DNA from 3 places in the Marinomonas pontica genome. Region 2 is predicted to be linked to each of the others. Evidence: predicted binding sites of a transcription regulator. Region 2 holds the regulator's gene; each other region holds the start of a gene.
The links. The regulator sigma-54, encoded in region 2, starts transcription at its own class of promoters, with help from an activator protein. The targets are predictions, from matches to a motif close to TGGCACNNNNNTTGCTNT.
Positions count from the first base shown of each region.

Region 1 (10,431 bases), 730 kb from region 2:
ATAAGGCCTCTATGCTAGACATGGTTGATCGTATTATCGTCATGGATAACGGTCGCTTGATTGCTGATGGTCCAAAAGCACAAGTGCATGAAGCGCTTCGCCAAGGCAAATTGAAGGTCAGTTAATAATGAGCAATAAAAACCAGATATCTCAAAACGATTTAGAATATTTGACGAACCGAAATGCAGCATTGATGCTGAAAACGCCTCGTGGTGGTCGAATTATTTTATGGGTTATTTTTATTTTTGTGACGGTCGCTTTGGTGTGGGCGCACTATACCTCGTTGGATGAAGTTACCGTTGGTGAAGGGAAAGTCATACCATCCAGTCAGGTTCAGCAAATACAAAACCTTGAGGGGGGTATTTTAAAAGAGATCAATGTTAAGGTGGGGCAAGTGGTCGATAGTGGTCAGGTGCTGATGACTATTGAAAATACAGAAGCTTTGTCGTCATTGCGTGAACAGCAAGCGGAATCGATTAACTTGCGGGTGCGTGCCACACGTCTGCAAGCCGAATCGTACGGAGTTAAGCCAGAGTTCGATGCACAGGTGATGAAAGAGTATCCGCAAGTGGTGAGTCGAGAGATGGACTTGTATAAAAACCGCCTAGAGTCATTACGCACGAATCAGTCCAGTTTCCAGCAGCAAATAGAGCAGCGAAAACAGGAAATTGTCGAGTTACAAGCCAAGTTAGACAATTTAAAACAAAGTTATGCGTTCTCGAAAGAGGAGTTGTCATTAACGCGCCCCGCGTTTGAGCAGGGGGCGGTTTCTCGGGTTGAACTATTGCAGTTGGAGCGTCAAGTAAACCAGTTGCAAGGGGATCTAGAAGCAACGCAATTGGCGATTCCTCGCGCGCGATCGGCTTTAAAAGAAGCGCAAAGTAAATTAGAAGAAAGCGATGCGAAATTTCGTGCGGATGCACAAGAAGATTTAACAACAGTAAAAAGCAAGTTAGACCAACTCCGCGAGAGCAATGTGTCTCTTGAAGATAAGGTTTCCAGAACTCAAGTGAGATCGCCGGTTAAAGGGATAGTCAAGCAGCTGCAGATCAATACCGTTGGTGGTGTTATTAAACCAGGAATGAGCTTGCTGGAAATAGTTCCGATTGAAGATTCCTTGTTGATCGAAGCGAAAGTTCGTCCAGAAAATATTGGTTTCATTCAACCAGATATGAGCGCGGTGGTAAAACTATCGGCCTATGATTTTGCTATTTTTGGCGGCTTACATGGGGTGGTTGAAAACATCAGTGCGGACACCATTTTAGATGAAGAAGGCAACAGCTTTTATTTGGTGAGAGTGAGGACAGATAAAAACCATTTAGGCCGTGAAGAAGCGCCATTGCCTATTATTCCTGGTATGCAAGCAACGGTAGACATCATTACGGGCAAAAAGACATTATTAGACTATTTGCTAAAACCGATTCTGAAGGCAAAACAAAATGCGCTTCGTGAGCGCTAATTACAAAAAAAATGGCAGGTTTGATGACGAGTAACAAATGTTAACAAACCGTTATTATTTGCTGGTTAGAATAGCAAGATCGCACTTGATAGGACGAGATCAATTTTGAAAATTTTGTGTTGGAATACAGATAACGCCGTATGGAAGCATTGGAATCAAGTGATAAGCCGTGGTGTCTCATTAGTTCGTGTTGATACCTTGGAAGAAGTGCGCCAAATACTGCGTGCAAAGCCGTCTGAATTTGAATACTGCTTCTTTTATTTGGATAAGGAATTTTTTGCAAAGCACGTCGAGGATGTGGCCAGTGTTTGCGCTGAGCTTCCTCAACAAAAAGTGGTGGTTTTCCCTAGCCAGCATAGTCAATCGGCGGCATTACGGCTTTTTTCTGTCGGTGTAAACGGGCAGTGCGCGCCCTATATTGGTAAAGAGCAATTGACCTTGGTTTTGTCGGTCATTGAGTCTGGTGAGATTTGGGGTGGAAAAGCCTTTATTCAGCAGCTTATTCAGCAATCTGCTTTGCCTGTCGCTCAGCCGAATAGTGCGTTAGATGAGTTATCTGAACGCGAGTTAAGCGTGGCGCAATGCGTCTCTAAAGGCTTATCTAATAAGCAAATTGCCCTTGAATTGAATATTACTGAGCGTACAGTGAAAGCCCATTTGACGTCGATTTTTAAGAAAACACAGACAAAAGATCGTTTGGCATTGGCGCTTTTGGTTAAGCCGCAATCTGTCGTGCATTAAACTCGCTCATCGAGTCTTAGTTTGCGCTTTTTTGGTTCGCGTTTTACTTTTTTGATGTCTTTCCGCTATTAAATTGACGTTTTTTTCTTCTTAAAGGCCCTAAAACGGGCCTTTTACCTGTTTATTATTCCATTTTATGTGTGTCTAAATGGCGCATATCTTGCATTTTGTTTGGTGCTTACTTTACGTTTTTTAAGAGAATGCACCATGCTTGCTCCCCCAGAAAAAGAACTGACTGTGATGTTGGTAGACAATGAACCAGCAAGAGCGGCCATTGTTGAACAGGCGATGGTCGACAGTGGTTATCGTGTGATTAGGCGCTTGGAGAGTGCTAAAAACCTCACGGAAGCCGTGGCAGAGTTTCAGCCGGATATGGTCATTATTGACATCGAATCACCCGATCGGGATATGTTAGAAAACATGTCTCGACTTACTCAAGATAACCCACGCCCGATTGTTATGTTCGCCGAAGAAGACGATTCCAGACATGTGGAAGCCGCTATTCGTGCTGGTGTAAGTGCTTATGTTGTTGACGGCGTGAACAGTGGCAGCGTTAAGGCGCTTCTTCAAGTGGCCATCGCAAGATTTAGGGAGTTTCAGGCGCTTCGATCTGAATTAGAGTCAGTGAAAAGCCAGCTTGAAGACCGCAAGCTAATAGACAAAGCAAAAGGTTTGATAATGAAACATCAGAAGTGTGATGAACCCGCCGCTTATCAAGCTCTGCGCAAATTGGCTATGGATCGTAGTCAGCGTATGACCGACGTAGCTCGAAATATTATCTCTGTGATGGAATTAATGGGAGGCTCAAAATGATCTTGATGCAGCCAAATACAGTTATTCAAAATGCAGAGCCTATTCGAATTGGGTTTATTCCATTGATTGATTGCGCTCCTTTTGTCATTGCTCATGAGAAAGGTTTCTTCTTACAAGAAGGCGTGGATGTGGTGCTTTCCAAGGAAGCGTCTTGGGCGAGTATTCGTGACAAGGTGACGTTTAATTTACTGGATGGTGCTCATATGTTGGCGTCCATGCCAATTGCGGCCAGTTTGGGTATTGGCACGATAAAGACATCCATGGAAACGAGCTTTACGGTCAGCCACAATGGTAATGGCATCACCATTGGGAATGAATTGTACAAACAGTTACAGCGGTTTGCTGTGTCATCGGCAGACATTCGATCGGGTGCCGCGCTGAAAAAGTTGATTGAAAGTCGAGGTAAGGGGACTGCGCCACTGCGGTTTGCGATGGTATACCCTTATTCATCGCATAATTACCAGTTGCGGGATTGGTTAAGTCGAGCGGGTATTGATTCGGATAATGATGTGCAGATCGTGGTGGTGCCTCCGGTCAAAATGGTGGACAGTCTTCGCCAAGGAGACATAGACGGTTACTGTGTTGGCGAACCATGGAACAGTCTTGCTGTGGAGCAAGGTGTTGGGCATATGTTGGTCACGGGATTCGAAATTTGGGGAAGCACACCAGAGAAAGTGTTTGGTGTGAACTCGACTTGGGCTGAGCAAAATCGCGGGTCGTATCTTGCGGTGATACGAGCGCTAGAGCAGGCATGTAAGTGGGTGGATAATCCGGCGAATCAGACAGAGCTGCTTAATATTTTAAGCCAATCTGATTATTTAAATTGCACGGTTGAGCAGCTGGTCTATGGTTTCGGATCGGTAAAGCCTAAGGGGCAGTTCGATTGGCCAATGGACGCCTATCAGCGATTTTCAGGCAGTGATATTAATAAGCCGCTTCCAAGTTATGCATTATGGATCATGGCGCAGATGCATCGTTGGCATCAACTGGATCATGTCACGTCGCTGAACGATTTGGCGGAGCAAGTTTATCGTAAGGACTTGTTTTATGAGGCGCTGGGCTTAGCGCAAAGGAATCAGGCATCAGAGTGGCGATTATCTGCAAAAGAAGAGTCCACTTGGCTTTCCTCTGTTGCTTCAGGAAAGATCCGTTTGCACCCAGAAGGCATATTAAAAGGGTTTGATCGTTTTGAGTGAGTGGTATTTGAACATGTCATGTTTTAGTGCGTTGTGCGTAATGATTGGGCGAAAAAAGGTTTTCCAGCGGGCTCATACGTCATTCGTGGCGGTGTTAAATATATAAATATTATATAAATCATATGGTTAATTATGTTGGCACGTTGCGTGCTTTATTAAATACATTGAAAAAGAGTTAGCTAAAAAATTTTGGTGAAATTAGCAACGATGCTGAATTGTCACCCACATTACTGAATATCCAATGTAGGATTTTCTTTGAATGGCAAAGGCGCCTGTGAACACATTTTGTTGTGATTGCATGCGCCTTTTTTGTTTTTCTACTTTTTAAACCTGTCTTTAGAAGCGGAGTATGACGATGAACCTTAGATTTTTGAAAGCCGTAATTCCCCTGCCTGTGACTGCAATGGCAGTACAGAAAGTCCGTGCGTCTGTGTTGGTCGGCTCTGTTCTTTTGTCTGGCATTGCTCATGCAGAGCTTGGTTATCCGGAAAAAGAAGAGTTGAAATTTGGCTTTATAAAGTTAACAGACATGGCGCCATTGGCGGTGGCCTATGAAAAAGGCTACTTCGAAGATGAAGGCTTGTACGTCACGTTAGAAGCTCAAGCAAATTGGAAAGTGCTGTTGGATCGAGTCATTGATGGGCAATTAGACGGTGCTCACATGCTGGCGGGACAGCCATTGGGCGCCACCATCGGCTACGGTACCAAAGCACACATTGTGACGGCGTTTAGCATGGATTTGAACGGGAACGGCATAACTGTATCAAACGATGTTTGGGATGAAATGAAGAAAAACATTCCAAATGGCCCCGATGGAAAGCCAGTTCATCCTATTAGTGCAAGTGCTCTAAAGCCGGTCATTGATGGTTATAAAGCGCAGGGCAAGCCATTCCAAATGGGCATGGTTTTCCCAGTTTCCACTCACAACTATGAATTACGTTATTGGCTTGCTGCAGGTGGAATCAATCCTGGCTACTACGCGCCAGCACGAGGCGATACCAGTGGCCAAATCAATGCAGATGCTCTGTTGTCTGTAACGCCGCCACCACAAATGCCAGCCACCATGGAGGCCGGCACTATTTCTGGTTACTGCGTGGGTGAACCATGGAACCAACAAGCCGTATTTAAAGGTATTGGCGTGCCAGTGATTACCGATTATGAAATCTGGAAGAACAACCCAGAAAAAGTATTTGGTGTGAGCAGTGATTGGGCGGAGCAGTATCCAAACACACATATTCGTGTGGTGAAAGCGATGATCCGTGCTGCGAAATGGTTGGATGATAACAATAACGCTAACCGTCCAGAGGCTGTGAAAATCCTTTCACGCAGCCAATACGTTGGTGCCGATTACGATGTTATCGCCAACAGTATGACGGGGACATTTGAATACGAAAAAGGTGACAAGCGCGAGATTCCTGATTTCAACGTCTTCTTCCGTCACCACGCGACTTACCCGTATTACAGCGATGCCATCTGGTACCTAACGCAAATGCGTCGTTGGGGGCAGATTGCGGAACCTAAGTCTGACGAATGGTTCATGAATATCGCTAAAGAAGTTTACCGTCCTGACATCTATGCGCAAGCGGCTAATTCATTGATCGAAGATGGCATCATGATGGCGTCTGAATTCCCTGACTTTGACAAAGAAGATGGATTCAAACCACCTCAAAGTGACTTCATCGATGGCGTTTTGTATGACGGAAAATACCCGAATGACTATTTGAAACGCTTCAAAATCGGCCTGAAAGGTGATGATCAGATTTAAGAAGATCAAACACAAAGAGTCAGTCCAAAGTGGTCACATACCGTGGCCACGTTCCAAGAAATAGAGTGAGAGAAAGATGATGATTTCAAACATAACGATGGCGTCTTTGAAGGATAAGATCAGCGCATTTTCTGTGAAAGGAATGCTGCTGCCTGTCTTTGGCATCTTGGTTTTCATCTTGTTGTGGCAAGTCGGAGCAAGTCGTGTGCATACCTCATTGGGAGAGTTTCCAGGGCCTGTGGTGGTGTATGAACAATGGAACAGTCTGGTGGCTGAGCATCAAAATGAGCGCATCAAGGCGGATAAGTTTTACGCCAGACAAGAGGAGCGTATTGCCCAAAGACAAGCCAAAGACCCTAGTTATGTTGGAACAATAAGAGACTACACCGGTAAACCAACGTTTTTTGATCAAATTTTTACCAGCTTGTATACGGTTTTAGCAGGTTTTGGGTTGGCCAGTTTGATTGCGATTCCTGTCGGTATTTTGATAGGCCTTAACAGGTCGGTTTACAGCGCCTTGAACCCCGTAATTCAAGTCTTTAAACCTGTGTCGCCATTGGCATGGTTGCCCTTGGTAACCATGGTGGTGAGCGCGAGTTATGTTTCTGATGATCCGATGTTTTCAAAGTCATTTTTGACATCCATGTTCACTGTGACTCTGTGTTGCATGTGGCCCACGTTGATTAACACCGCGGTGGGTGTGGCTGCGGTGGAAAAAGACTTGCTTAACGTATCAAAAGTGTTGCGTCTTGGTTGGATGACACACGTGGTGAAAATTGTAGTGCCGTCTGCGATTCCGTTGATGTTTACCGGTTTGCGTTTGTCGCTTGGCATTGCGTGGATGGTATTGATTGCGGCAGAAATGTTGGCGCAAAACCCAGGGTTAGGGAAATTTGTGTGGGATGAATTCCAAAATGGCAGTTCAAATTCGCTAGGCCGAATTATGGTGGCGGTGTTGATGATTGGCTTTATTGGTTATTTATTAGACCGAGTTATGTTGGCGATTCAGCGTTTTGTTTCTTGGGACAAAACTCAGGTGCTGCGTTAGTTGAAGGGATTCAGCGAGTAGGCCATTTGTCAAAAATAGAGTAATGAAAATACGCGAATCGGAGAAAAGTATGACAACACATTTAGATATCAGCCATGTTTCCATCGAGTTTCCAACGCCAAAAGGCTCGTTTAAAGCGCTTGATAACGTTAGTTTGAAAATAGAGAAAGGCGAATTTGTTTCGCTTATTGGTCACTCTGGTTGCGGCAAGTCAACCGTACTGAATATTGTGGCGGGTTTGTATGATGCCACCGAAGGCGGCATTTTGTTGGACGGCAGAGAGGTAAAAGGGCCGGGCCCAGAAAGAGCGGTGGTGTTTCAGAATCACTCTTTATTGCCTTGGTTAACGTCTTATCAGAATGTTGAGTTGGCTGTTAAACAAGTGTTTCGCAAAACAAAATCTAAGAAAGAAATGCACGATTGGATCATGCACAACCTTGAATTGGTGCACATGACGCATGCGGCCGATAAGCGCCCAGCTGAAATTTCTGGTGGTATGAAGCAGCGTGTTGGCATCGCCCGAGCATTGGCCATGGAGCCAAGTGTCTTGTTGATGGATGAACCTTTCGGCGCGCTTGATGCCCTGACGCGTGCGCACTTACAAGACTCGTTGATGGAAATTCAGAAAGATTTAAACAACACCGTCATCATGATCACGCATGACGTGGATGAAGCGGTCTTGCTATCAGATCGCATTGTGATGATGACGAATGGTCCAGAAGCCACAATTGGTGAAATTTTGCATGTAGATTTGGAGCGCCCAAGAGACCGTTTGGCGCTGGCGAATGACCCAAAATATGTGGATTACCGTGCTCAAGTGCTGACTTTTTTGTACGAAAAACAGCGCAAAGTCGAACCCATTCATAGTGTGGCTAAAAACAAAGCCACGCCTGCTACCACCAAGGCTGCGCAGGCGTAATACCATGAACCAGACAATGAAACGTCGGCTGGTGATTGTGGGTGCAGGTATGGCCGGTAGTAAATTGGCACACGATGCAAAAATCGCGTATGGCGATGCATATCATATTATTTTGATCGGTGAAGAGGCTCAGGTTGGTTATAACCGCATACTGCTGTCGTCTTTACTGGCAAATGATATTGCCGATGCTGATATGAAGCTGGTGGATGCGCAAAAAATGCAAGACGACGGTATCGAAATCGTCGCTAATGACCCAGTAGTTCGTGTTGATGTGGCTGAAAAAAACGTGATGTTATCCAGCGGACACCAAGTGGCTTACGACCAATTGGTGTTGGCGACTGGCTCGCGGGCAAGTCGTTTGCCAATAGACGGGGCGAATGCGCCCAACGTGATGGGCTTTCGGACTTGGAATGACGTCAATGTCATGACCCAAATGAAGCCTAACCAGTCTATTTGTGTGGTGGGTGGTGGCCTTTTGGGGTTAGAAGCGGCCGTTGGTTTGGCGAAACGCGGACATAAGGTAACGGTATTTCATCGTTCTCATTGGTTACTAAATCGTCAGCTTGATCAAGAGTCCGCCGCATTACTGCAACGACGTTTGGTAGAGATGGGAGTGGCGTTTCGACTGGGTGAGTCGCCTGTGTCCTTTGTGCAATCTGACGACGGTCAAGTCGAACAGGTGGTTTGTCAAAATGGTGACCAACTGGGTGTTGACTTGGTTGTGATGGCGGCGGGGATTTCACCTGAAACCAGCTTGGCGAGCACGGCTGGACTGGCGGTTGATCGCGCTATTTTAGTGGACAAGCAAATGAAAACCTCTTACGCGGATGTGTTTGCGATTGGCGAGTGCTGTGAGTTCAACCAACAGACCTTTGGGTTGGTCGCGCCGATTTGGACGCAAATTACTGTGTTATTGAGTGTTTTATCGGGATCGGAAGCGGCTTTTTCTATAGAGCCAACGCCAACAAAATTAAAAGTGTCGGGTGTGAATCTTTTTTCTGTAGGAAGGATTCAGCCCATCAGTGGAGACAGCTGCCTCCTTTTTAAGGATGTCAGCGTAAACCATTACCGCAAACTGGTAGTCAATGATGGCTTGCTGGTTGGAGCAATTCTTTATGGCAACGTCGCCGATGGGAGCTGGTATTTCCAGTTAATACAAAATAAGACCAATGTCTCTGACATGCTTGATTTGCTGATATTTGGCGAAGCGTATTGCTGCCCCAAAGTCGCGTAATTAGGTCGTTTCGGACGTTGCTAGCCGTTAGGCATGTTACTTCAATAAAAGTTATTGCAAGGGGAATAAAATGACTTCTACCGTGTCTTTTCTTAATTCTAAACCTCATTTAGTCGTGATCGGCAATGGTATGGTCGGTCACCACTGTGTCGAGCAGCTGATCGCTCAAGGTGGGCATGATGCCTTTAATATTACGGTTTTTGGTGAAGAGCCGTATTTGGCCTATGACCGAGTGCATTTAAGCGAATATTTCACGGGGAAAGGCGCCGCGGATTTGGCCATGACGGACGGCTCTTTGTATGCCGACAATGGCGTTCGCTATTTTACAAACAGTTTGGTGACAGAGATCGATCGCGATGCGAAGCGTTTGATGTTGCATAACGGTGAGGCACTATCATACGACAAGTTGATTCTGGCCACTGGCTCATACCCTTTTGTTCCACCCATTCCCGGTCATAAACGTGATAATACTTTTGTGTATCGTACATTAGACGATTTGGATGCCATTCGTGCTTGTGCAAAAGAAGTCACGCGAGGCACGGTCGTTGGCGGTGGTTTGTTGGGGCTCGAAGCGGCCAATGCGTTGAAAAATTTGGGTCTCGAAACCAGCGTCGTGGAATTCGCTCCGCGTCTTATGCCAGTTCAGTTAGACGATAAAGGCGGTTCTGTTCTTAAAGAGATGATCGAAGGCATTGGTGTAAAGGTGTACACCGATACGGCGACCAAAGAGATTGTTGATGGGGAATCGGCTTTTCATCGAATGAACTTTGCCGATGGTTCCCATCTTGAGACGGATTTGATTTTGTTCTCTGCGGGGATTCGTCCTCAGGATGCGTTGGCGCATCAATCTGGTTTGGCCGTGGGTGAACGAGGTGGCATCAGTGTCAATAATCACTGCCAAACCAGCGATGAAGACATTTATGCGATCGGTGAATGCGCGCTGTGGAATAACCGTATTTTTGGTTTGGTGGCACCAGGTTACGCGATGGCAAAGGCCGCTGCAGGTCATTTAATGGGCAACGCGAGTGTGACCTTTACTGGTGCTGATATGAGCACGAAATTGAAGTTGCTTGGCTGCGATGTGGGCTCTGTTGGCGATGCTCATGCTCAGTCACAGGGCTGTAAAGTGTTTGTTTATCAAGATGAATTGAGCCAGAGCTACCGCAAAATGGTGGTGTCCGAAGACGGTAAAAAGTTATTAGGTGCGGTTTTGGTTGGCGACAACAGCTACTACGATACGCTGTTACAGTATTACT
Region 1 covers NZ_AP027271.1:2,167,926-2,178,356, reverse strand. The annotation lists gene AABA11_RS10255 (type I secretion system permease/ATPase) at 1-125, shown strand, start outside; gene AABA11_RS10250 (HlyD family type I secretion periplasmic adaptor subunit) at 128-1,459, shown strand; gene AABA11_RS10245 (response regulator transcription factor) at 1,565-2,200, shown strand; gene AABA11_RS10240 (ANTAR domain-containing response regulator) at 2,408-3,013, shown strand; gene AABA11_RS10235 (CmpA/NrtA family ABC transporter substrate-binding protein) at 3,010-4,209, shown strand; gene AABA11_RS10230 (CmpA/NrtA family ABC transporter substrate-binding protein) at 4,565-5,974, shown strand; gene AABA11_RS10225 (ABC transporter permease) at 6,051-7,022, shown strand; gene AABA11_RS10220 (ABC transporter ATP-binding protein) at 7,093-7,941, shown strand; gene AABA11_RS10215 (NAD(P)/FAD-dependent oxidoreductase) at 7,946-9,175, shown strand; gene nirB (nitrite reductase large subunit NirB) at 9,246-10,431, shown strand, end outside.
Region 1: a site for sigma-54 is predicted at 2,350-2,367, ahead of AABA11_RS10240 (ANTAR domain-containing response regulator). Genes of this name have one in related genera too.

Region 2 (10,431 bases):
CGCTGACTTCTTCTGTGACCTCAGATGGTGGTATGGCGATTCAAGGGGAACTTGCAGGAAAGGTAGGGCTGAAAGAAACCTTAGCATGGCGGCAAGCAGGCAATGAGGCCGTAGCCCGTGTGTCTGGTTTGGTGGAATACACAGGCTCACTTGCTGTCAACCAGTCACAAAGTGGTCAGGTTGATCTGATCATCAACAGTGATTTGTTAGGTGGGCAAATAGATTTACCTGAGCCCATTGGTAAAGGACCTGCTGAGCAAAAAGACCTGCAAGTTAAAGTTAGGCAGCATGAAAAAGATATCGTTATTGATGCAGATTATGGGACCTTTTCTAAAGCCAGATTGTTGTTGCAAAATAGTGCTTTTGTTGGGGGCGAGCTTGTATTAAGTGCCAGTCAAGACAAAAACTTGAATGCCACTATTCCAAATGGCTTGGTTGTCAGTGGAGACTTTGATCGTATTCTTGTCCAAAATTTGCAGTCAGTTATCGCTGATTTTTCAAATGCATCAAATGCTTCTGACGCTGTGGAGATTCCCTCCTTACCAGCTTGGTTGAGTAAGGTCGACCTAATCGTTGATGAGGTTGTCGTTAACCCTAGTAACACCTGGCATAACTTCAAAGTATCCTACAGTGCGGCAACGGATAAGCCGCTGTTTGTTAGCTCAGATGAAGTCAATTTTTCATTCTCAAATGACGCTGGTGTTCCTAATCTTCATTTTGGCTTCTTAAGTTGGAATACAGATTCTTCTGAGGACCAAGAAGAGACCAAGGGAAAGGGCGCGCCAATTTCAGCCAAGCAAATTCCGAGTATGACATTGGCTATAGACCAGCTTTATTTTAATGGAAAGCCCTACGGTGACTGGTTGTTATCTGTCGCTAGAGAGGGTGATGTCGTTAGAATTGATCCAATTTCATCTAAATTAAAAACAGGTGATTTTAAGGGGAGTTTGTTTTGGCAAGACAGAGGGGATGCTTCTAGTGTGGAATTGACTATTGCGGCCAGTGGTGCTGATCTTGCTGAATTGACAAAAAAATTTACTAACGACGACGCTTTTGTGTCCTCCAAGAAGTATAAAATTGATGTGGGTTTAAGCTGGAAGGGGCATCCGTTTTATTTTGATCGCGAATCTGTATCGGGTCGGATTGGCTTCTCTGCTACCAATGGTAATTTCAGAAAAGTCGATGAATTACCTGCTTTCTTAAAAGCGTTGGGGATATTTAATATTGGTGCTTTGAGTCGTCGACTTTTGTTGGATTTTTCAGATGTTTATGAGCCTGGGTTGACATACGACGAATTCAAAGGTGTGTTGACGCTAGGTGATGGCATTCTGAAAACGGTTTCGCCTATAACCATTATCTCCCCTAGTGCTGAGCTTGTTGTTGCGGGTGAAGCCGATATTGTCAATGAAACACTCAATGAAAAATTGACCGCCACGTTTCCTTTGACCGGTACTTTGCCGTTGGCTGGGCTAATTTGGGGGACACCACAGTTGGCTGGGCTGCTGTTTATTACCGATAAATTGATTGGTGATCAGCTGTCGAAAGTCACCAGTGTTCAATACAAAGTGGAAGGTTCGTTCAACGATCCATTGATGACGCCAGTGCGTTACCAACCAGTGGAGAAGTCGAAATAATGGATTCTTTGAAAATAGCCGCAATACAATTGACGAGTACTCAAGATTGGTTGGTCAATATTAATGAAGTGGAGCGGTTGGTTGGTTTGGCTGTCAGGGACGGCGCGCGTTTGGTTGTTTTGCCTGAGAATGTCTTTCTTTTTGATGGGAAGCGCATGCGAACGTTAGCGGAATCGGATGATCAGTCAACGATTTTTGAAAGGGTGTCTGTTTTAGCAAAAAAATACGGTATTTATCTTGTGGTTGGCTCTCATCCGTCAGCTTTTCGTCCAGATGGACGTTTGGTCCCAGATGGACGGGTAAGGCAAAGTTGTTGGGTAATTGATCCAGTAGGGCAGATCGTAGAGAGGTATGACAAAATTCACCTTTTTGATGTCACTGTGGATGACAAAGCAGCCTCTTATAAAGAGTCGGATGTGATCGAAAAGGGAGAGTTGGCGTTAAAAACGGTGGATGTTGACGGTTTTAAGGTGGGTTTAAGTGTCTGCTATGATTTAAGATTTCCTGAACTATATCGAGCGCTGACTGAGTTAGGTGCAGAAGTCCTACTCGTTCCTGCTGCGTTTACTTATGTGACAGGACGAGCTCATTGGCACACACTTTTAGCGGCGCGTGCAATAGAAAATCAATGCTATGTTCTGGGGGTGGGGCAATGTGGTTGGCACAATTCAACTCGTCACACCTATGGCAATAGTGCTCTCTATTCACCTTTTGGGGAGTCTCTTGATAGACTACAAGAAGAGTCTGGGTATTTTGTGCATGAAATGAAAAAGCAGGCTATTGAAGATTGTCGGACAAAAATGCCCTGTTTTTCCCATCGTAGATTACTTTAATAAAAACCCTTGTTTACAACATATAGCTAAACAAGGGCTTCATAACGGGTTATTTTGGATTGAGTTAGTCTTTTAGCCCGAGTCTTTTTTCTTCTACTTCACGCAAAAAGCGAAACAGTTTTTTGCGGTTTGTTGTATTTGCGCCTTGGGATACTTCTTTTTGAGATTGACGAATCAGCTGTCTGAGCAATTGAATGTCTTCAATCTCTGGGTTTTCATCTAGGTATTGAGACAAAACTTCTTTGCTGTTTTCGCCAATCAATGCATCACGTTTAAGTTCTAGCTGATGGAACAGTTTGTTGTAAGCGGCAGAGGTGGTGTCAAAAAGTGCAACACGGTGCGCGATGGCTTCGTGATCTTCGGTGCGCATTACTTTGCCAATGTATTGCAAATGTCTTCTCATTGCTTCGTGCTGCTTTATGCGGCCAGCTTCAACAAATGCTTCACGTAATGTGTCAGACATTTCTACTTTTTTAAGTTGGTTTTTGCTCAAGCCTAGTAGCTTTTTGCCAAGATCTTGTAAGGCTTCCATTTCACGCTTGATCTGGGTTTTGCTTTTAGGGATATCTTCTTCGTTTTCAAATTGATCAAAGTCTGTCATGGGAACCTATATTAAAAAAATAGTAGCTAGACCAAGGAAGGAAAGAAATCCAATAACATCGGTCACGGTTGTTAAAATAACGCTGCCAGCAAGGGCAGGGTCGATACCAATCTTTTTCAAAAAAATTGGCAGGAGTGTACCAGTGGTTGCTGCAAATAGCAGGTTTATTATGGTGGCGCCTGCAATGATATAGGCAATCTTTATGTTGTCAAACCAAAGTGCGGTGAGTGCGGCAATCACTGTTGCCCACAATAGTCCATTTAAAAGCCCTACAATCAGCTCTCTATTAAGCAGCCAGCGCGTGTTTGTGGAGCCTATCTGGTTAAGGGCAATGCCTCGGATGACAAGGGTCAATACCTGAGATCCAGCAATTCCTCCCATGCTGGCAACGATGGGCATTAGGATAGCGAGCGCGACCACTTGGTCAAGCGTGTTCTGGAATAATCCAATGACATAAGAGGCGATGAACGCGGTAATAAGGTTAATTCCAAGCCAAACGGCCCGGCGTTTGGTGGTTTTCATTATTGGGGAAAAGGTGTCTTCATCGTCATCAAGCCCCGCCATGCTTAACATAGAATGTTCGGCTTCATCACGAATTACGTCAACCACGTCATCGATGGTAATGCGCCCTAGCAGTTTTCTGCTTGCTCCGTCGATAACGGGAGCGGAGACAAGGTCCATTTTTTCAAAAAGCTGCGCCACTTCGCTCGCAGAGGTTTCCGCATTGATAACCGTGAATTCGGTTTCCATAATGTCGCGTACGGTTGCGTTTACATCAGAAACTAACAATTTTGTCAGCGGCAGTGTGCCTAAAAGTTTGTCCGAACGACTCACAACCAGTAGGTTGTCGGTCATATCAGGCAAGGTTGAGTGTCTGCGTAGGTAGCGAAAGACGAGATCGACAGTGATGTTTGGACGAATCGTAATCGTGTCCGTATTCATCAGGCCGCCGGCAGAATCTTCTGAGTAGCTTAGAAGCGCTTCTACTCTGGTTCTGTCTTGCGTTGTCATGGAGGCAAGAACTTCTTTTACAACTTTTTCAGGTAGGTGCTGTAAAAGGTCAGCGAGGTCATCGCTTTCAAAGTGTTCAGAGACGGCAATAAGGCGCTCAGTGTCCATATTTTTCATGAACTGAACACCAATATCTTCACTAAGATATTGTAATACTTCGCCTTCGTTTTTTGCTTCTATGAGCTCCCAGAGCAGTTTACGCTCTTTGGGAGGGGAGGATTCTAGTAAGCGAGCGACATCTTGTGCAGGTAAAGCACCGTTAAGCAGATAACGGATTTGCATGGTAGCGCCCGATTCGAGGGATTCGGTCACTGTTTGCAAATGATTTAGGGTGCTTTGTTCTGGCATCTGAACGTTACTCGTCTTCACCAAAGCGATTATTAATCAGCTCAATGATGGCTTCAATGGCTTCTTTTTCGTCGTCACCATTGGTTTTAATGCGTATTTCTGTGCCTTTTCCCGCCGCAAGCATCATCATTGCCATGATGCTTTTTCCATCTACGTTGCGACCATCTTTTTCGATGGTGATGTCGCAAGAAAAGCGTGTAGTGGTTTCGATGAGTTTGCCGGCGGCACGAGCATGCAAGCCCAGCTTATTTATTATGACGATAGACTCTTCCTGCATACGCCGTACCTATATTAGTGTGTTAAAAATAGTAAATAACTCTTCGTTATTGTTTGCAGTTCGCAATTTGTCTAGCGCCTCTGAAGACTGTGCTAATTCGGCAATTTGCGCCAGAGTAGCAAGGTGTTGGTCGCATTCATGAGGAGGAACGATAAGCGCAAAGATCAGATCAACCGCTCTTTTGTCGATGGCATCGAAGTCGACTGGCGTTTGCAGTGACATCACGACGATGGCAGTGTGATTGGCTGACTCTAGTCGACAATGGGGAATCGCTATGCCATTGCCAATACCTGTGCTTCCGAGTTTTTCACGGCCAAGTAAGGCATCGTAGACAGCTTCGTTGTTGCAATGTAGACGATTTGAAGCGACTTCGGCAATGCTTTCTAAAACGCGTTTTTTACTAACGATATCTTGTTTAGCAAGAACTAGGTCTGCTTTTAATAATGATTTCAATGACATGATAAAATGGTTTCCGTTTAGATCAGTCGTTTTCGTTCATTGGAAGGAGGGATATTCATCGCCTCACGATATTTGGCTACCGTTCGTCTGGCAACCTGTATGCCTTGGTCTGCCAAAATGGCAGCGAGTTTATTGTCGCTTAATGGTTTTTTCGCCGGTTCGTCTGAAACAAGCTTTTTGATCATGGCGCGAATGGCGGTAGAGGAACACTCTCCACCTGATGCTGTGTTTACATGGCTTGAGAAAAAGTATTTTAGTTCAAAAATGCCTTTTGGGGTGTGCATGTATTTCTGAGTTGTCACCCTTGAAATGGTCGATTCATGCATTCCCACTTCTTCGGCCACATCGTGAAGTACCATGGGTTTCATGGCTTCTTCACCCAGTTCAAAGAAATCTATTTGTCTACTAACGATGCAGCTGGCCACTTTTAACAACGTTTCGTTTCGGCTTTGAAGGCTTTTCATGAACCACTTGGCTTCTTGAAGCGATGTTTTTATGTAAGTCGCATCTTCCGTTGTGGTGGCTGTACTCGCCATTGCAGAATACGTTTCGTTGATTTTTATGGGGGGGAGAGCGTCGTTGTTTAGCTCTACTTGCCAGACATCATTGCGTTTTTTGACGGACACATCAGGGATGACATAGTCTGTGTCATCAGCGTCAATAACTGAGCCAGGTCTGGGGTTTAGCTGTTGAATTAAATGAATAACTTCTTTTAACGCTTCGTCTTTTAGTTTTGTCTTTCGGCTCAGCTGAGCGAAATCACGATTGCCTAAAAGTGGTAGGTAATGATCGATTAAATTGTAAGTGCTTTTGAATAATGGATGGCTGTGAAAGGCTTCCAATTGAACAAGTAAGCAATCTCGTAAATCGATAGAGCAAACGCCAACAGGGTCGAAGCGCTGAAGTCGGTGCTGCACAGCAATAACTTCGTCAATTTCCAGCTCTTCTAGCTCTGTACTGAGTGATTCGCAAATGTCCTCGGGTGTAATGCTTAAATACCCATCAGGCTGCACACACTCAATAATCGCGTAAGCAATTTCAATGTCTCTGTCCGACATATGGGTCAGATTCAATTGCCAAATAAGGTGGTCTTGGATGCTTTCAGCGGGTGCGTTACGGCTTTCAAAATCGCTTTCACTTTCAAAGCTATTGCTGTCGCTAACGGCAGCAGAACTTTGGTAAGTGTCATCCCAGTTACTGTCTATTGATAACTCTTCTGGGATGCTTTCTGTCCACTCAGATTCTAAACGCGCTTCTTCGCTGTTTGTTTCTATTGGTGTTTCTGTTGCAATTTTGGATTCGATGCTTGCTTGAGTATCACTGTTCGTATGTTCTTCGTCATCGAGCTCAAGAAGTGGATTGGACTCTAAAAATTCATGGATTTCTTGCTTTAAATCCAACGTAGAAAGCTGCAGCAAGCGAATGGCTTGTTGCAGTTGAGGCGTCATGGTCAGCTGTTGACCGAGTTTTAATTGCAAAGACTGCTTCATAGAGCAACTCTTTTTGTTTGAATGAATTGGAACGAGTTGTGCATACTACTCCCTTTCTACAGCAATGATAAGGGGTTACAGGCGGAAGTCGTCGCCTAAATAGACCTTTTTTACCTGTTCATTGTTGATGACCGTACTCGCGTCACCAGAAGCAATGATGTAGCCATTGCCGACAATGTAGGCTTTATCGCAGATGTCGAGTGTTTCTCTGACGTTGTGATCTGTGATTAGAACGCCAATTCCACTCTCTTGTAGGTGTTTTATTATGAGCTTGATGTCGCCAACTGAAATAGGGTCTACACCAGCAAAAGGTTCATCAAGCAGTATGAATTTTGGGTTCATGGCAAGTGCTCTGGCAATCTCCACCCGACGTCTTTCGCCACCGGAGAGCGCCATCCCAAGGTTGGTGCGGATGTGGGTGATGTGAAACTCTTCGAGAAGTTCTTCAAGCCTTGCTTTTTGATCGTCTTTACTTAGCTCTTTGCGCGTTTCAAGGATGGCCAAAATGTTGTCTTCAACAGACATTTTACGAAAAATGGACGCTTCTTGAGGTAAGTAGCCAATGCCTTTTTGGGCACGAGTGTGCATGGCATCGTGGGTGATGTCGTGGCCATCGATAAAGATACCACCCGCATCATTAGCCACCATGCCAACGATCATGTAAAAGCATGTGGTTTTTCCTGCGCCATTGGGGCCGAGCAAGCCGACGGCTTGGCCGGACTCTACTGAGATAGAAACGTCTTTTACGACTTTTCTTTTTTTGTAGCTTTTAGCAAGGTGCTTTGCTTCTAGTAAGGCCATCTATTGTTTTGCCTCAGGCGCTTGTGGTTGTAATGTCATGGATACGCGTCCCGAATCTTTTTTCTCTGCGCTGAATGTGCCGTCTTGAATCATGTACAGAATGTAGTCTGCGGTGATGGAGTTTTGAATGCGGCTTAAATAACCATCGCCAATGATTTCTAATTTAGATTCGTCTGTTTGATAGTGTATTTCATTGCCTTTACTGATCACAATGTTGCCACTCCAGTCCACTTGCTGGCTGAATTTGGCTGGTGAACCTGACGCTTCGAGGCTGCTAAATTTACGCGTATTTGCGTCTGTCGAAACTTTCAGGTATTCGGCTTGGATTTCAATAGAACCTTGTTTTACAAAGACGTTGCCTTTGTAAATGGCTTGACCTGAATTTTGATCGAACGATGCTTCATCCGCTTGAATCTCTAGTGGTTTGTTGATGTCATCAGGCAGTGCGTACGTATATTGGCCAATAAGGGCAGTGGTGAGCAACATGCTGGCGTTAATGAATCGTTTCATATTTTCCTCGTACAGATCCTGTCATCACGACTTCTTCTGAATTTATATAAGTGGTAATCGTACCAGCGGAGGTCTCGCCTTGTGTAGAGGTCAGTGTCGCCGCTCCATAACTGGTAATTGATTTGTCGCTGTCTTTGTAATGCATGTTGTTTGAACTAAGCTGAATGTCTTCCGACTTTAGAAATGTCTTAGTTGCAATGACATTATCGGTTAATAGAATATCATTACTTCCATCATCGATAACCCCTTTATCTGCTTTTGCGTGCCATTGTCCTGAATTAGAGTAGCGTTCAATACTGGGGTTTTCGAGTAGCGTCTTGGATTCAGTCACAAAGTGCAGTGTTTGCTGGGCGTTCAGTGTTTCTATCAATTCACCATTTTGATCAAACTCTTTGACTTTTACTTTGGTAATAAAGTAATCGGGAGAGTTGCGCAATGAATCTGTCTGAACCAGATTTTTTATGGGGGTTGTGCTATACCAGCCTAGCAGGCCGGCACCAATAATAATCGCTGCCGCAACAAAAATGAGTTTTGGTCGAATCTGATCCGTTAAATACGACATTACATTGAGCCGTTGGTGCTAAGTATGAATAAATACACGCCATAGCAAGCGATGAGAGGAAGTCCAACCCATCTTGGGATCGCGTTCTTCTTGGTTTTCTTGAAAATGTAAATGGCAAGCGCCAATGCCAGTGTTAAACCAAGAACCCAGGGAAAGTCTCTGTGAGTGACGCTTGAATCAATGACTCCAGGTGCAAGCAATGCGGGCAATGGAAGTACGGTGGCTAAATTGAAAATGTTAGAACCCAGTACGTTACCAATTGCGATGTCGTGATGACCCTTTCTGACACTGCTTACAGAGGCAGCGAGTTCAGGAAGGCTTGTTCCAATAGCAACTATGGTTAAACCAATGACAAGCTCGCTTACCCCAAGTGCGGTCGCAATGCCTATTGCTCCCCAAACAAGCAGTTTGGAACTACCAATCAAAACAGCCAATCCAATTAAAGCAATGATTAAAGACTTTCCTATAGAGGTGTCTTCATGCTCCGACAGTTCATCTAGCTCGTCTTCTAGATCTTTGCTGCCTCGCAATAACAGGATTAATACAATCAAAAAAGCGGCAATCAGGATAATGCCATCCCAAGCTTCAAGTGTTTGATCGAATAATAAGAAGCCCGTTAGTAGTGTAATAGTAAGCACTAAAGGTACTTCTTTCGTTGAAAGGCCTTGGGCGATTGGAATGGCTGAAAATAACAGGGTGATACCAAGGACCAAAGCAATGTTGGCAATATTGGAGCCCAGCACATTGCCGATGGCAATTTCAGGTGCATTATCAAGTGCAGCAATGGCAGAAACCACCATTTCTGGTGCGGATGTTCCAAATGCTACTAGTGTGATACCAATCACCATTGGGTTGACGTTTAGTTTTTTTGCAACCAGAGCTGAGTGCTCTATGAATTTATCGGAACTCAAAACCAGTAAAATTAAGCCTGCAACAAGGGCGATGGAAAACAGCAACATATCGTTGATAATACTCGTAGAAAAGGAAAGCACCATTTAATGAGGTTTGACGATGAAATTCAAGGCTTGATCTTGCAAACAAATTAGATTTGCCCTTGCTGCGATTCTAATTGTTAAGGGGCAGTGATAGTATCAGGCGATATTTAGAAAGGATGATAAAGGTGTACTCGTGGCTGATGCTTATATAGAAGTCCAAGATTTGAGCTTTTCGAGAGGGGATCGTGTCATTTATGAAAATGTTTCTCTTACTATCCCAAGAGGTAAAATCACCGCGGTTATGGGGCCAAGTGGTACGGGTAAAACCACGTTATTGCGTTTAATTGCGGCTCAATTGTCACCAGATTCGGGTTTGGTGCTCGTGGACGGTAAAAATGTTCATACGTTATCCAGGTCTGAACTTTATAAAGTGCGAAAGAAAATGGGGATGTTATTTCAAAGTGGTGCTTTGTTCAGTGACATGTCTGTGGCTGAAAATATCGCTTTCCCAATGGAAGAACACACTAAGCTTGATGCAAAAGCCATCAACGAAAAAGTGTTGGAAAAACTTCATAGTGTCGGTTTGCGTGGTGCGGCTCGACTAAAGCCTTCTGAACTTTCTGGTGGTATGGCACGACGAGTAGCATTGGCTAGAGCGATCGCGTTGGACCCCGAGTTAGTCATGTATGATGAGCCTTTTACCGGGCAAGACCCGATTTCTAAAGGTGTGCTGGTGAAGCTGATTCGTCAGTTAAATGAATCTGCGAATATGACGTCTGTATTGGTCTCCCATGATGTTGAAGAGTCTCTTTCTATCGCCGATCATGTTTGTATCTTGGCTGGTGGTCGAGTGATTGCAGAAGGGTCGCCAGAAGATATTAGGATGTCGGATGACGCTGAAGTGAAGCAATTTTTAAATGGCGAGCCAGATGGCCCTGTGCCGTTTCATTACCCCGAAAAAGATCGGGCT
Region 2 covers NZ_AP027271.1:1,442,267-1,452,697, forward strand. The annotation lists gene AABA11_RS06710 (YhdP family phospholipid transporter) at 1-1,634, shown strand, start outside; gene AABA11_RS06715 (carbon-nitrogen hydrolase family protein) at 1,634-2,467, shown strand; gene yjgA (ribosome biogenesis factor YjgA) at 2,532-3,068, opposite strand; gene mgtE (magnesium transporter) at 3,075-4,427, opposite strand; gene AABA11_RS06730 (HPr family phosphocarrier protein) at 4,435-4,704, opposite strand; gene ptsN (PTS IIA-like nitrogen regulatory protein PtsN) at 4,714-5,163, opposite strand; gene AABA11_RS06740 (RNA polymerase factor sigma-54) at 5,181-6,653, opposite strand; gene lptB (LPS export ABC transporter ATP-binding protein) at 6,729-7,454, opposite strand; gene lptA (lipopolysaccharide transport periplasmic protein LptA) at 7,455-7,964, opposite strand; gene lptC (LPS export ABC transporter periplasmic protein LptC) at 7,948-8,526, opposite strand; gene AABA11_RS06760 (calcium/sodium antiporter) at 8,526-9,485, opposite strand; gene AABA11_RS06765 (ABC transporter ATP-binding protein) at 9,655-10,431, shown strand, end outside.

Region 3 (10,431 bases), 1.3 Mb from region 2:
CATTTGCTCTGCACCAGACCACAGTGACAGCAGCAGCCAATCAATTGTTTATCAGCGAAGTATCGTTTGCCAATAACGATAAGCAGGATTGGATAGAACTCTACAATCCAAGCCTCAACAGTGTTTCCTTGAAGGGCTATTACCTTAGCGACGACCTAGACGACCCCGAACGTTTTCGTATTCCGTTTGATGTCATCGTCCCTGCACATGGCACCGCTTTGTTGCATGGGGAAAAAGCGGAAAATCTACCTATGAATGCGATCAAGCTTAACTTTAGTCTTGGCAATGGTGAAACAGTCACTCTGACCAGTCCACGTGGCAAAACCCAACTGGACCGCATTGCTTTAATCGCTCCGGCTTCTTACAAAGGCCAATTTTCGATAGGCCATAAAATAAAGAATCCTGACATCGTGGAAATTTCCTATCAGCCAACACCTGGAGAACTTGTAGGGGTGACGGCTCGATGAGTAAAACATTAAAAGTTCAGCGTCATGAGGTGAAGTATTACATCAGCTACGCGGATTACGAATACGCGCGCCATCTACTTGCAACCCTCATGCAGCGGGACCCTCATCAAAAAGACGAACGAGGCTACTTCATTCGTAGTCTTTATTTTGATGACGACTATGACACCAGCGTTGAGGAAAAGCTGGACGGGATTGAGCACCGTGATAAATACCGTTTACGCACCTACGACCCAACGCTTAACTGGGTCAAGTTAGAACGTAAGCGCAAGCACAACCAATTTGTGAACAAAAGCTCAGTCCGCCTGAGCAAGGCTGAAGCGCTGCAAATGATCGATGGGGATGTGGACTTTTTACTTGAGAAGGACAGCCAAAGTGCACGTTCTATCTACTTTGATTTAAAACGTAAATTTATCCGCCCGAAAGTGATCGTCGATTACGACCGGGAAGTCTACATGCTCGACTACAACGACATTCGAGTGACGTTTGATAAAAACATCCGCGTTAATACCAGCGACTTAGATCTATTTAACCCGGATCTTGAAACGCAAACTTTGCAGCGCCCGGACACCATCATCATGGAGGTCAAGTTCAATACCTGCTTGCCCTCTTGGTTCTCGACTTTGCTGAAGCTCGATGGCACAACCGCCATGGCGATTAGTAAATATTGCCAAGGCCGAATGCATATGCGCGAGTATTACGGCGACTGATTTATCCCCTTTAACTCATTAACCCTTGAAACAAGACGAAACATCATGGACTCAACTAACCTAAGCCAAATACTCAATAACAGCCTACTCTTTTCGGAAAACACCATGAGTGTGCTGCAGATTTTGTTGTCATTATCGATCACTTTCTTGATGGCAATGTTTATCTATTTTATCTATAAGCGCACCTACAATGGTGTACTGTACTCGCAAAACTTCAACATCACCTTGGTAATGACGGCCATTGCGATCAACGCCATCGTCATCGGCATCAGTGGCAATTTAATGCTGTCTTTGGGCATGGTCGGTGCCTTATCGATCATCCGTTTTCGTACAGCCGTCAAAGATCCTCGCGATACGGCCTTTATCTTTTGGTCCATCATGGTGGGTATCGCCAATGGCGTGGCCTATTACGAGTTGTCATTTATCGCGAGCATTTTCATTGCCATCGTTCTCTGGGGGCTGTCACGTTCGGTCACCTTCGAGCCTGCTTACATGCTTATCATTAAGTATCCACGCAGTAGCGATTGGGCGTCTGTACAGAATATTTTAGATGACCGCAAATTGGTCAACAGCTACCTAACCCGCTCTGACACCCTAAAAGGGGACGTGGTCGAACGCGTTACCGAAGTCAAAATTAAGCGCGGTCAGCAAGAACCTCTTCTTACTCAGCTGCGCTCATGCGCGAGCATCAACAGCTGTGTTCTTCTTTCAAGTAACGGCGAATTTACGGAATAATATGATGAAACACCTATCTCGACGTTGGGCCATCGCGCCTTTATATGCAGCCTTGTTCGCAGCCAGCACTCAGGTCTCTGCGGCCAACAATGCCATTGAACTGAATGTGGCACAGCCACCTTTATCGACCCCAGCTATCTTAGTCAAAGACGGCCGTATCCTCATTACCCGCGGTGGTACTTACCGCCTAACGGGACAAAGTGACAACGGTCAAATCTGGGTCAACACAGGGGACGAGAAAGTTACGTTACAGCTGGATAATATCCAACTGTCCAACGCTTACGGGTCTGCTCTGTACATCGAAGAAGCGGGTGATGTGGATGTCGAATTGATGCCAAACTCCAACAACCGTTTTGAAGACCACAACCACAGCGCGGAGAAAGAAGGCGAAGCAAAACAAAACGCGCCAATTTACTCTAAAGCCGATCTAAAAATCACCGGAGCACCACAAGCCACATTGACCATCGTGGGCCGTTATAAAGACGGTATCGTGAGTAAAGACGATCTTGATATTCGCCGCGCCAACATCAGCATCGAAACCGTAGACGATGGTTTATACGGACAGGACAGTGTCGATATCCGTGACTCTAAGATCCTAATCAAGGCGGGTGACGACGGCATTAAAGCCGACAATGAGGAGCGCGAAGACAAAGGTTTTGTTCACATCGAAGGCAGCGATATTCAGATTTTCGCAAAAGACGATGGCATCAAGGGCGTCCGCAAAGTTGACATTTACAGCGGCAATATTCGTGTCGAGGAATCCTATGAGGGCATTGAGAGTCGTAACATCACGATTCATGGTGGCAATATTTTTGTTAAGTCGGAAGACGATGCTCTGAATATTTCAGATGGCAGTGGCGCCAATGAACCAAGCTTTGGCGAACGTGTGAAAGGCTTTTTCAAAGGCGGTGAGCGTGGTGAACACCCTGAAGGCGAAATGGGCGAACGCCCTCCTCGCGGCGAGCGACCAGAAGGCCAACCTGGTGAACGTCCACCACATGGCGGCGGTAAAGCCAAAGTAGATGGCATCATGACCATCTTAGGCGGCCGCACGCACATTCAATCCAGTGGTGACGGCTTTGACTCGAATGGTGACGCTATGATGAGTGGCGGTGAACTGTTTATCGAAGGCCCAACCAGTGGTCGTGATGGCTATATTGATGTGGATGGTTTCTTCAAACTGACTGGTGGCCGTTTATTTGCCATGGGCAGTGCTGGCATGGCACAAGCCCCTTCTGACGACTCTACTCAGCCAGTTATTCAGATCAACTTAGAAAGCACTTATGCAAAAGGGGCCACCGTCACCATCACCCATGTCGAGAGCAATCAGGTGTTTGAACAAGTGATGCCAATGGACTTCCAATCGTTCACTGTTTCTGAGCCTGAATTCACGCTGGGGCAAACTTACCAAGTGCAAATTAATGGCGAAGACATTACCACTGTCACACTGGAGACCGTCATTACCCGCTTTGGTAATGCTGGACGCGGCGGCCCTAGAGGTGAGCGGGGTGAAAAGAAAGGTTGGTGGTAAGTAGATTGTAGATCTTCACTGTGTCAATCCAGTCTCGTCAAAGATAGGAGACGCTATATTCCTATCTTTGACGCGTTTAAATGGAGCTGAAAAATATTCCGAGACTCCTACTCACTATTGTTTGCCTCTTCTTGTAGAGGTTCAAGCGTAGTGGCACATATTGATGACTTTGATTGACTGCTAAACCTCTTGATGTGGGCCGAAGAGTTCGTAATGAATGCGGTCGGCTTCTACACCAAGGCTGAGTAGTTGCTGTTTCACAAACATCATGAAGCCCACTGGGCCACATAAGTAAAACTCACCATCCGTCAGCGGTAGGCTGTCTTTTACTGCGTCAATTTGCATCTTACCGTTCAATACGCCTTGCGCTTCATTGTCTGCTTGTTCGTACCAAGTGTAAACAGACAGGTTGAGCTGCTCTTTTAGGCTGTTTACGTGGGTGTCAAATGAATGCTGACCTTGATGCGCACAGGCGTGTAAGTAGCTGATGGGTTGGGCGTATTGTTGTTTTGCTAATGTGTCTAACATGGCTTGCATCGGGGTTAAGCCAACACCACCAGAAATCAGCACCACCGGTCTTTGTTTGTCTTGGAAAAAGAAGTCGCCTGCGGGTGGCATGGCTTCTATTTCATCGCCTACGGTGATGTGATCATGCAGGTAATTCGACATGACGCCGGCGATCTCTCCTGTGCCTTCGCGTTTCACGCTGATGCGATAGCTGCTGCCATTTGGCGCTGTAGACAGTGAATATTGACGAATTTCGTCGAACTCGTTGCCTTCTGGGTGCAATTTGATGCCAAGATATTGACCTGGTTGATAGTCGATCACCGCGCCGCCATCAACAGGTTCGAACACAAAGCTGGTAACCAGATCCGACTCAGGTGTTTTTGACGCCACTCGAAAACGACGGAAGTCTTTCCAGCCGCCTTGTTGCGCCGCGCGCTCCGCATATAGGTCGCCTTCTACCTTAATAAAAATACCCGCAAGTTGTGTGTAAGCCGCAACCCACGCCTCTTCTACTTCTTTGGTGAAGGCGTCTGGCGCCAGTTCACGTAGGGTTTCAATCAAGTGATGACCCACAATATCGTATTGGTTTGGTTGGATATTGAAACTGGTGTGCTTATGGGCGATACGCATCACGGCGCTGGTCAGTACTTCCAGGTTATCAATGTGCGTTGCGTAGGCTGCGATCGCATTAAACAGTGCAGCAGGTTGGCCACCCGTTCTTTGGTGTGTCATGTTAAACACATCTTTTAACTCTGGGTTGTGTGAAAACATACGCTTGTAAAAATGCTCAGTAATGGCCGTACCTGCAGACGCAAGAAGTGGGATGGTCGCTTTCACTGTATCTATGTGTTGTTGAGATAACATATTGTGTCCTTTGCTTTAGTAAGTCATAAAACGGGAATGAAATTGTTGAATTGTCTTTACTATTGCGAAGGACGTGCCAAATAAAAAATTACAATAAAATCAACATTTTGGGTTTTCATGTCGTGATTTAGAGTCATAATGACACAAAAATAGTAAGGTCTTTATGATCTGATTGAGTCATAATGACCTAACAATAATGAATTGCGAGCGTCCATGAATCAGGTATCCAATAATGCTCTACTGAGCTTTGCACTGGATTTGGCCAGTGCTGTGAATCAACCCAACCGATTTGAACAATTGGTTTATGCCGTGCGAGCCACCATAAACTGCGATGCCGTTGTCCTATTGGCGCATCATCATGGCGTGCTGATCCCCCTTGCACAGCGCGGTTTGTCGGACGATGTGATGGGACGACGTTTCGTGATTGAAGAACACCCACGACTACGCGAAATCTGCGCGGGGCATTATCCAGTTCGTTTTCCTGCACATTCGACCTTGCCAGATCCCTATGACGGCATGGTACTAGGCCACGACGAACAGTTGCCCGTGCATTCTTGCATGGGGGTTCCGCTTTACTTAGAAGGAAAATTGATTGGCGTGGTGACGCTGGACAGTATTTTGCCTGGTGTATTTGATGACATTGATGCGCGCGCTTTAGAAATTATTGGCGCCATGGCGGCCATGACATTGAACACGGCGATGTTAATGGAACAACTGGAAAATCAATCTCAACATGCTCAAAACGTATTGAAAGTAATGGGCGAACAAAGCCGTGAGATGATAGGTCAAAGCAAGGCGATGCAAGACCTCAAGCAGTCAATTAATTTGGTTGCCTCATCGGATTTTTCTATCTTAATCGAAGGCGAAACGGGCGTCGGCAAAGAGCTTGTTGCACGTGCGCTTCATGAGCGCTCTAACCGATCTGACGCGCCCATGGTGTATGTGAACTGCGCCGCCATTCCGCATCATCTTATTGAAAGTGAGCTGTTTGGCCATGTAAAAGGCGCGTTTACTGGTGCGGATCGAGACCGAGACGGTAAGTTCTTGTTAGCTGACGGTGGCACCTTATTATTGGATGAGATTGGCGAACTGCCGTTAGAAGTACAAGGTACCTTGCTCAGAGCGATTCAAAATCAAGAAATCCAAGCCGTCGGTAAAGATCAGATTCGCAAGGTAAACGTGCGCATCATTGCCGCAACCAACCGACACTTGGAAACCGAAGTGGTCGAGCATCGTTTTCGTGCCGATTTATTCCATCGCCTTAGCGTCTTTCCTATTCAAGTTCCTGCCTTGCGCGATAGACAAGGCGACATTGCTTTATTGGCTGGCTTCTTCGCCGAACGCTTTCGCCGAAAACTGGGATTGCAACAACTGACGCTATCGCCCGCCGCGATTCAGTTATTAGAAGCGTATCACTGGCCAGGTAATGTTCGAGAACTAGAGCACGTCATCTCTCGTGCCGCACTTTTTTCCAAAGCAGATCACCCAACCGGCATCACGGTTATTTCACCTGCGCACTTAACTGGGTTACAAATCGATAATAGTTCCCAAGAAAAGATACAGAAAAATGAACTGGAGCCACCGCGCTTAGAAAAACACAAACCAATCGATTTGCGTTTAGAAACAGAAACTTATCAACGAAATCTAATCCGTAAAGCGCTAGAAGAAAATCAAGGAAATTGGACCAAAGCCGCTCAGCAGCTATCTATGGACCGCGCCAACCTAGCGCGCTTGGCGAAACGCTTAGGGATCGTCGTTGCAAAGGAAGTGCGTATTTAGACCCCCTCCTAGCCTCCCCCTTCAAGACACAAGGGGGAGGAGCAGTACCGCTTTGTTCCCTCCCCTTATCTTCAAGGGGAGGGTTAGGGAGGGGTTGCAAGTTCTTAGTTATGCCTCGCCGCACTCACTTGACGAATGCGTTCCGCAGGAAAAGCGAGCTGAGGCAGCAAATACGCCTTCAAATCTTCTGGATAACCCAATTCATCGAGCGCAGCGGCCATGCAGTTTAACCACATGGCTTTTTCTTTTTCGGTGACAATTAAATGTGCGTGCGCTTGCGGTAAGCTGATCGGACCGTATTTTTTCGAGAATAACTTTTCGCCGCCCATCCAACCGGACAAAAAAGACACCAGCTTGTCGATGGTCAGTTCGATATTGCTAGGATGCATATCAAACAGTGGCCGAAACTCAGGTGTGTTTTCCATAATGCGATAGAAGGTTTCAACCAAGGTTTGTAGCCCCGTCAGCCCTCCAACGGCTTGTAACGTGGCGTCGCCTTCTCCGTAAACGGGTGTACTGGAAGGCGTCATCTTATTCGCTGTCTTTGGGTTGGTTTTGTTCTTTCTTGGCGGTTTTTTCTTTGTCCATCTTGATCGAGTTACGATAGCCGCCTAACGCGGCCAATGCGCCAATAATGAAGCTCATATACAGAGGAATTTGGAATAACATTGTGATGCTGATGAAAACGCACCCGACGGCTAAGCCTTCAATAAAGGGCTTTAATTGTTTTGGCATAAGGTTGCTCCAGCGGCAAAAAATAAACGCGAGTTTAGCAAATTTCTGCGATGATGTGAGCCAGATTGTGGAAAAAAGCACCACTTATCCAACATTAGCCGTGTTGAATATTTCCAACGATTATGGGCGATCGCTTTGTGGGTAAGTTGATCAACAGTGCAAAAAACAGTCAAAAGTTGACTTTTATCGGTGGAAAACCCTGAAATCTTGGAAAAAATGCCGCTCAATGTGAATAACTGCTATGATTTTCCACAAAAATTTTGTGTCGATAATTTGTGTTTGATTGAACTTTACCCACAGAAAATAAAGTATCCACAAAATAGAGCCAATAACTAAAAAGCATAACGACAAGCGAGACATGAATGTCGAAATTATCCTTACAGGCCATTTCCGGCTCATATCGTGCGAATATCGTACTGAATCGTAAAATTTGGCGCATGGCGTGGCCTCCTATGGTGTCGAATATCACAACGCCGCTCTTGGGCTTAGTCGATACGGCGGTGGTTGGTCACTTGGGTACGGCAACGCATCTTGCGGCGGTGGCGATTGGCGCGAGCATTTTTAGTTTCTTGTTTTGGGCGTTTGGCTTTTTGCGCATGGGCTCGACGGGATTGACTGCACAAGCTCTCGGTCAGGGCGATGAACGACGCGTGCGAGAGCTGCTTCTGCAATCGATTTTGATGGGCGTTTTTATCGGGCTCATGCTGATTTTATTCCGAGCGCCCTTGATTGATTTGGCGATTACCTTGATGGAGCCCAGCGAGGAAGTCGAACCTTGGGCACGTTTGTATTGCGAAGCGCGGATTTTCAGTGCGCCGGCTGTGTTAGCGGGTTATGCCTTAATGGGGTGGTTCTTTGGCGTGCAATATTCCAAAGGGCCGCTGTGGATGCTGCTGGTGATCAATGTCGCTAACATGATTCTCGATTACGTCGCCGTTTATGGATTGGGCATGGCGAGTGACGGCGTGGCGTGGGCAACGGTGTTTGCGCATTATATTGGCGTCACGGTCGCCGGTGTTTTGGCTTGGCATAAGTTAAAAGGCTTTTCCGGTCATGTACCGTTAAGCGTCTTGGCGAAATGGCGTGAATACATGGCGTTAGTCAAAGTGAATCGCTATTTGTTTGTACGCACGATTCTCTTGTTATTAGTGATGTTATTTTTTACCGCACAAGGTGCTCGACAAGGGGATTCTATTCTTGCCGCCAACGCGGTTTTACTGACATTCTTGATGATTATTTCTAACGCCTTGGATGGCTTTGCTTTCTCGGTGGAAGCTTTGTGTGGTGAATATTATGGTCGCAAAGACAAAGCCAATTTTAAGAAGGTTATTCAGCTTTCTACCTATTGGGCGCTGTTTGCCGCAGTTATTTTAATGCTGATATTTTGGCTTTTTGGTAATCAAATCATTGCCTTACTAACCAATGTACAAACCGTGCGAGACGATGCGGCTCTGTACCTACCTTGGTTGATCTTCTTTCCTCTGTTGGGTATTTGGTCCTTTATGTTGGATGGCATTTTCATTGGCACAACCAGCGTAAAGCAAATGCAAAACACCATGATCATTTGTGTCTTCGGCGTGTTTTTCCCTGTGTGGTTTATTAGCCAAGATCTTGGTAATCATGGCTTATGGCTCAGCCAAGCCATGTTGTTTATCGCCAGAGCCATCACCTTGTATTGGTGTTATCTGCAGAATATGAAGAAAAACGTTTGGTTCGCGGATGCTTAAAGTTTCTTACTGGCTATAAAAGGCGCTGTTAACAATTGAAATTTTTCTGGCGACTGGGTTTGCTACCATGCGGTGAAGTGTTCTTTTTACAGCCACCAAACATGGAGAAAATTCGGTATGTCGAAGCATTTCTTAAGCAAGTTAACGGGGTCTTTTGCCACGCCAGCCTTAGAAAACCCCACGGGCGTGATGATGGAAGCCGCGTATCGAGATTTGGGTTTGGATTGGCGTTATATTAATTGTGACATTCAGCCTGAGGACCTTAAAAACGCCGTATTAGGTGCGAAAGCCATGAATTGGCGCGGTTTTAATTGTTCAATTCCTCATAAAGTGTCGGTTATTGATCACCTTGATGAGTTAGGCGAGTCAGCTCGTATCATTGGTGCGGTGAATACTGTGGTGAACCGTGATGGCAAGCTAGTTGGTGAAAATACGGACGGTCGTGGTTTTGTTGAATCCGTTAAATCCAGTTTAGAGCTTACTAATAAGCGTGTTGTTTTGTTCGGCGCTGGTGGTGCGGCACGAGCGGTTGCGGTTGAATTAGCTTTGGCTGGAGTGGCGCACATAACCATTGTGAATCGTAATCAAGAGCGTGGCGAAGAGCTTTCCAAACTGGTTGCCGATAACACGTCGGCTGGCGCGGAATACCATGCTTGGACAAAGCAATATCAGATTCCTGCCGAGACGGATTTAGTGATCAATGTGACCTCTATTGGTTTGTTTCCTAACGTAGATGCAGAGCTAGATATAGACACAGAATCAATTAAATCAAGCATGGTAGTTGCAGATGGGATTTTTAATCCACCTGAAACGCGATTGATTCAAACCGCGAAAACTAAAGGCTGCACGACGGTAAATGGCTTGGGCATGCTTGTCCAACAAGGCGCAATTGCCTTCGAATATTGGACGGGAAAAACACCTTCTATCGAGGTGATGAAAGCCGCATTGAGTGATGCTTTGTGCGTCACTGATCTGGAAAGGACAGAAACATAATAGTCACTGGAATCCCCAAAGATTGTTTACAACGGGTTCTGGTGCTCGTTTCTGCGTAACGAGCGCTGGATCCGCGTTTCTTCTTGGCGCATTTTCAGTAAGTTATCTTCCACGAAAACCAAATGCGTATGCGCCGCCGTGCGAGCGGCTTCGGCGTCGCCATCCATGATGGCTTGATAAAGGTTGGTGTGTTGTTCCATTACGCGCTGTCGAGCGGCTTGCTTCTCAAATAGATTCCTTAAGTTACTCGAAATGCTTTTCGCCAACATGGCGTGCAAGCTGCGAAGTGTGTGAAGCAACACCACATTGTGCGCCGCTTCCGCAATGATCATGTGAAATTCCACGTCTAACTTGGCTTCCAAAGCGAAGGCTTTGTTTTGGTTGGC
Region 3 covers NZ_AP027271.1:111,832-122,262, forward strand. The annotation lists gene AABA11_RS00505 (lamin tail domain-containing protein) at 1-467, shown strand, start outside; gene AABA11_RS00510 (polyphosphate polymerase domain-containing protein) at 464-1,174, shown strand; gene AABA11_RS00515 (DUF4956 domain-containing protein) at 1,220-1,909, shown strand; gene AABA11_RS00520 (carbohydrate-binding domain-containing protein) at 1,911-3,440, shown strand; gene hmpA (NO-inducible flavohemoprotein) at 3,621-4,811, opposite strand; gene norR (nitric oxide reductase transcriptional regulator NorR) at 5,025-6,590, shown strand; gene AABA11_RS00535 (group II truncated hemoglobin) at 6,695-7,120, opposite strand; gene AABA11_RS00540 (hypothetical protein) at 7,122-7,325, opposite strand; gene AABA11_RS00545 (MATE family efflux transporter) at 7,763-9,052, shown strand; gene aroE (shikimate dehydrogenase) at 9,170-10,045, shown strand; gene AABA11_RS00555 (FCD domain-containing protein) at 10,072-10,431, opposite strand, start outside.
Region 3: a site for sigma-54 is predicted at 4,873-4,890, ahead of hmpA (NO-inducible flavohemoprotein). Genes of this name have one in related genera too.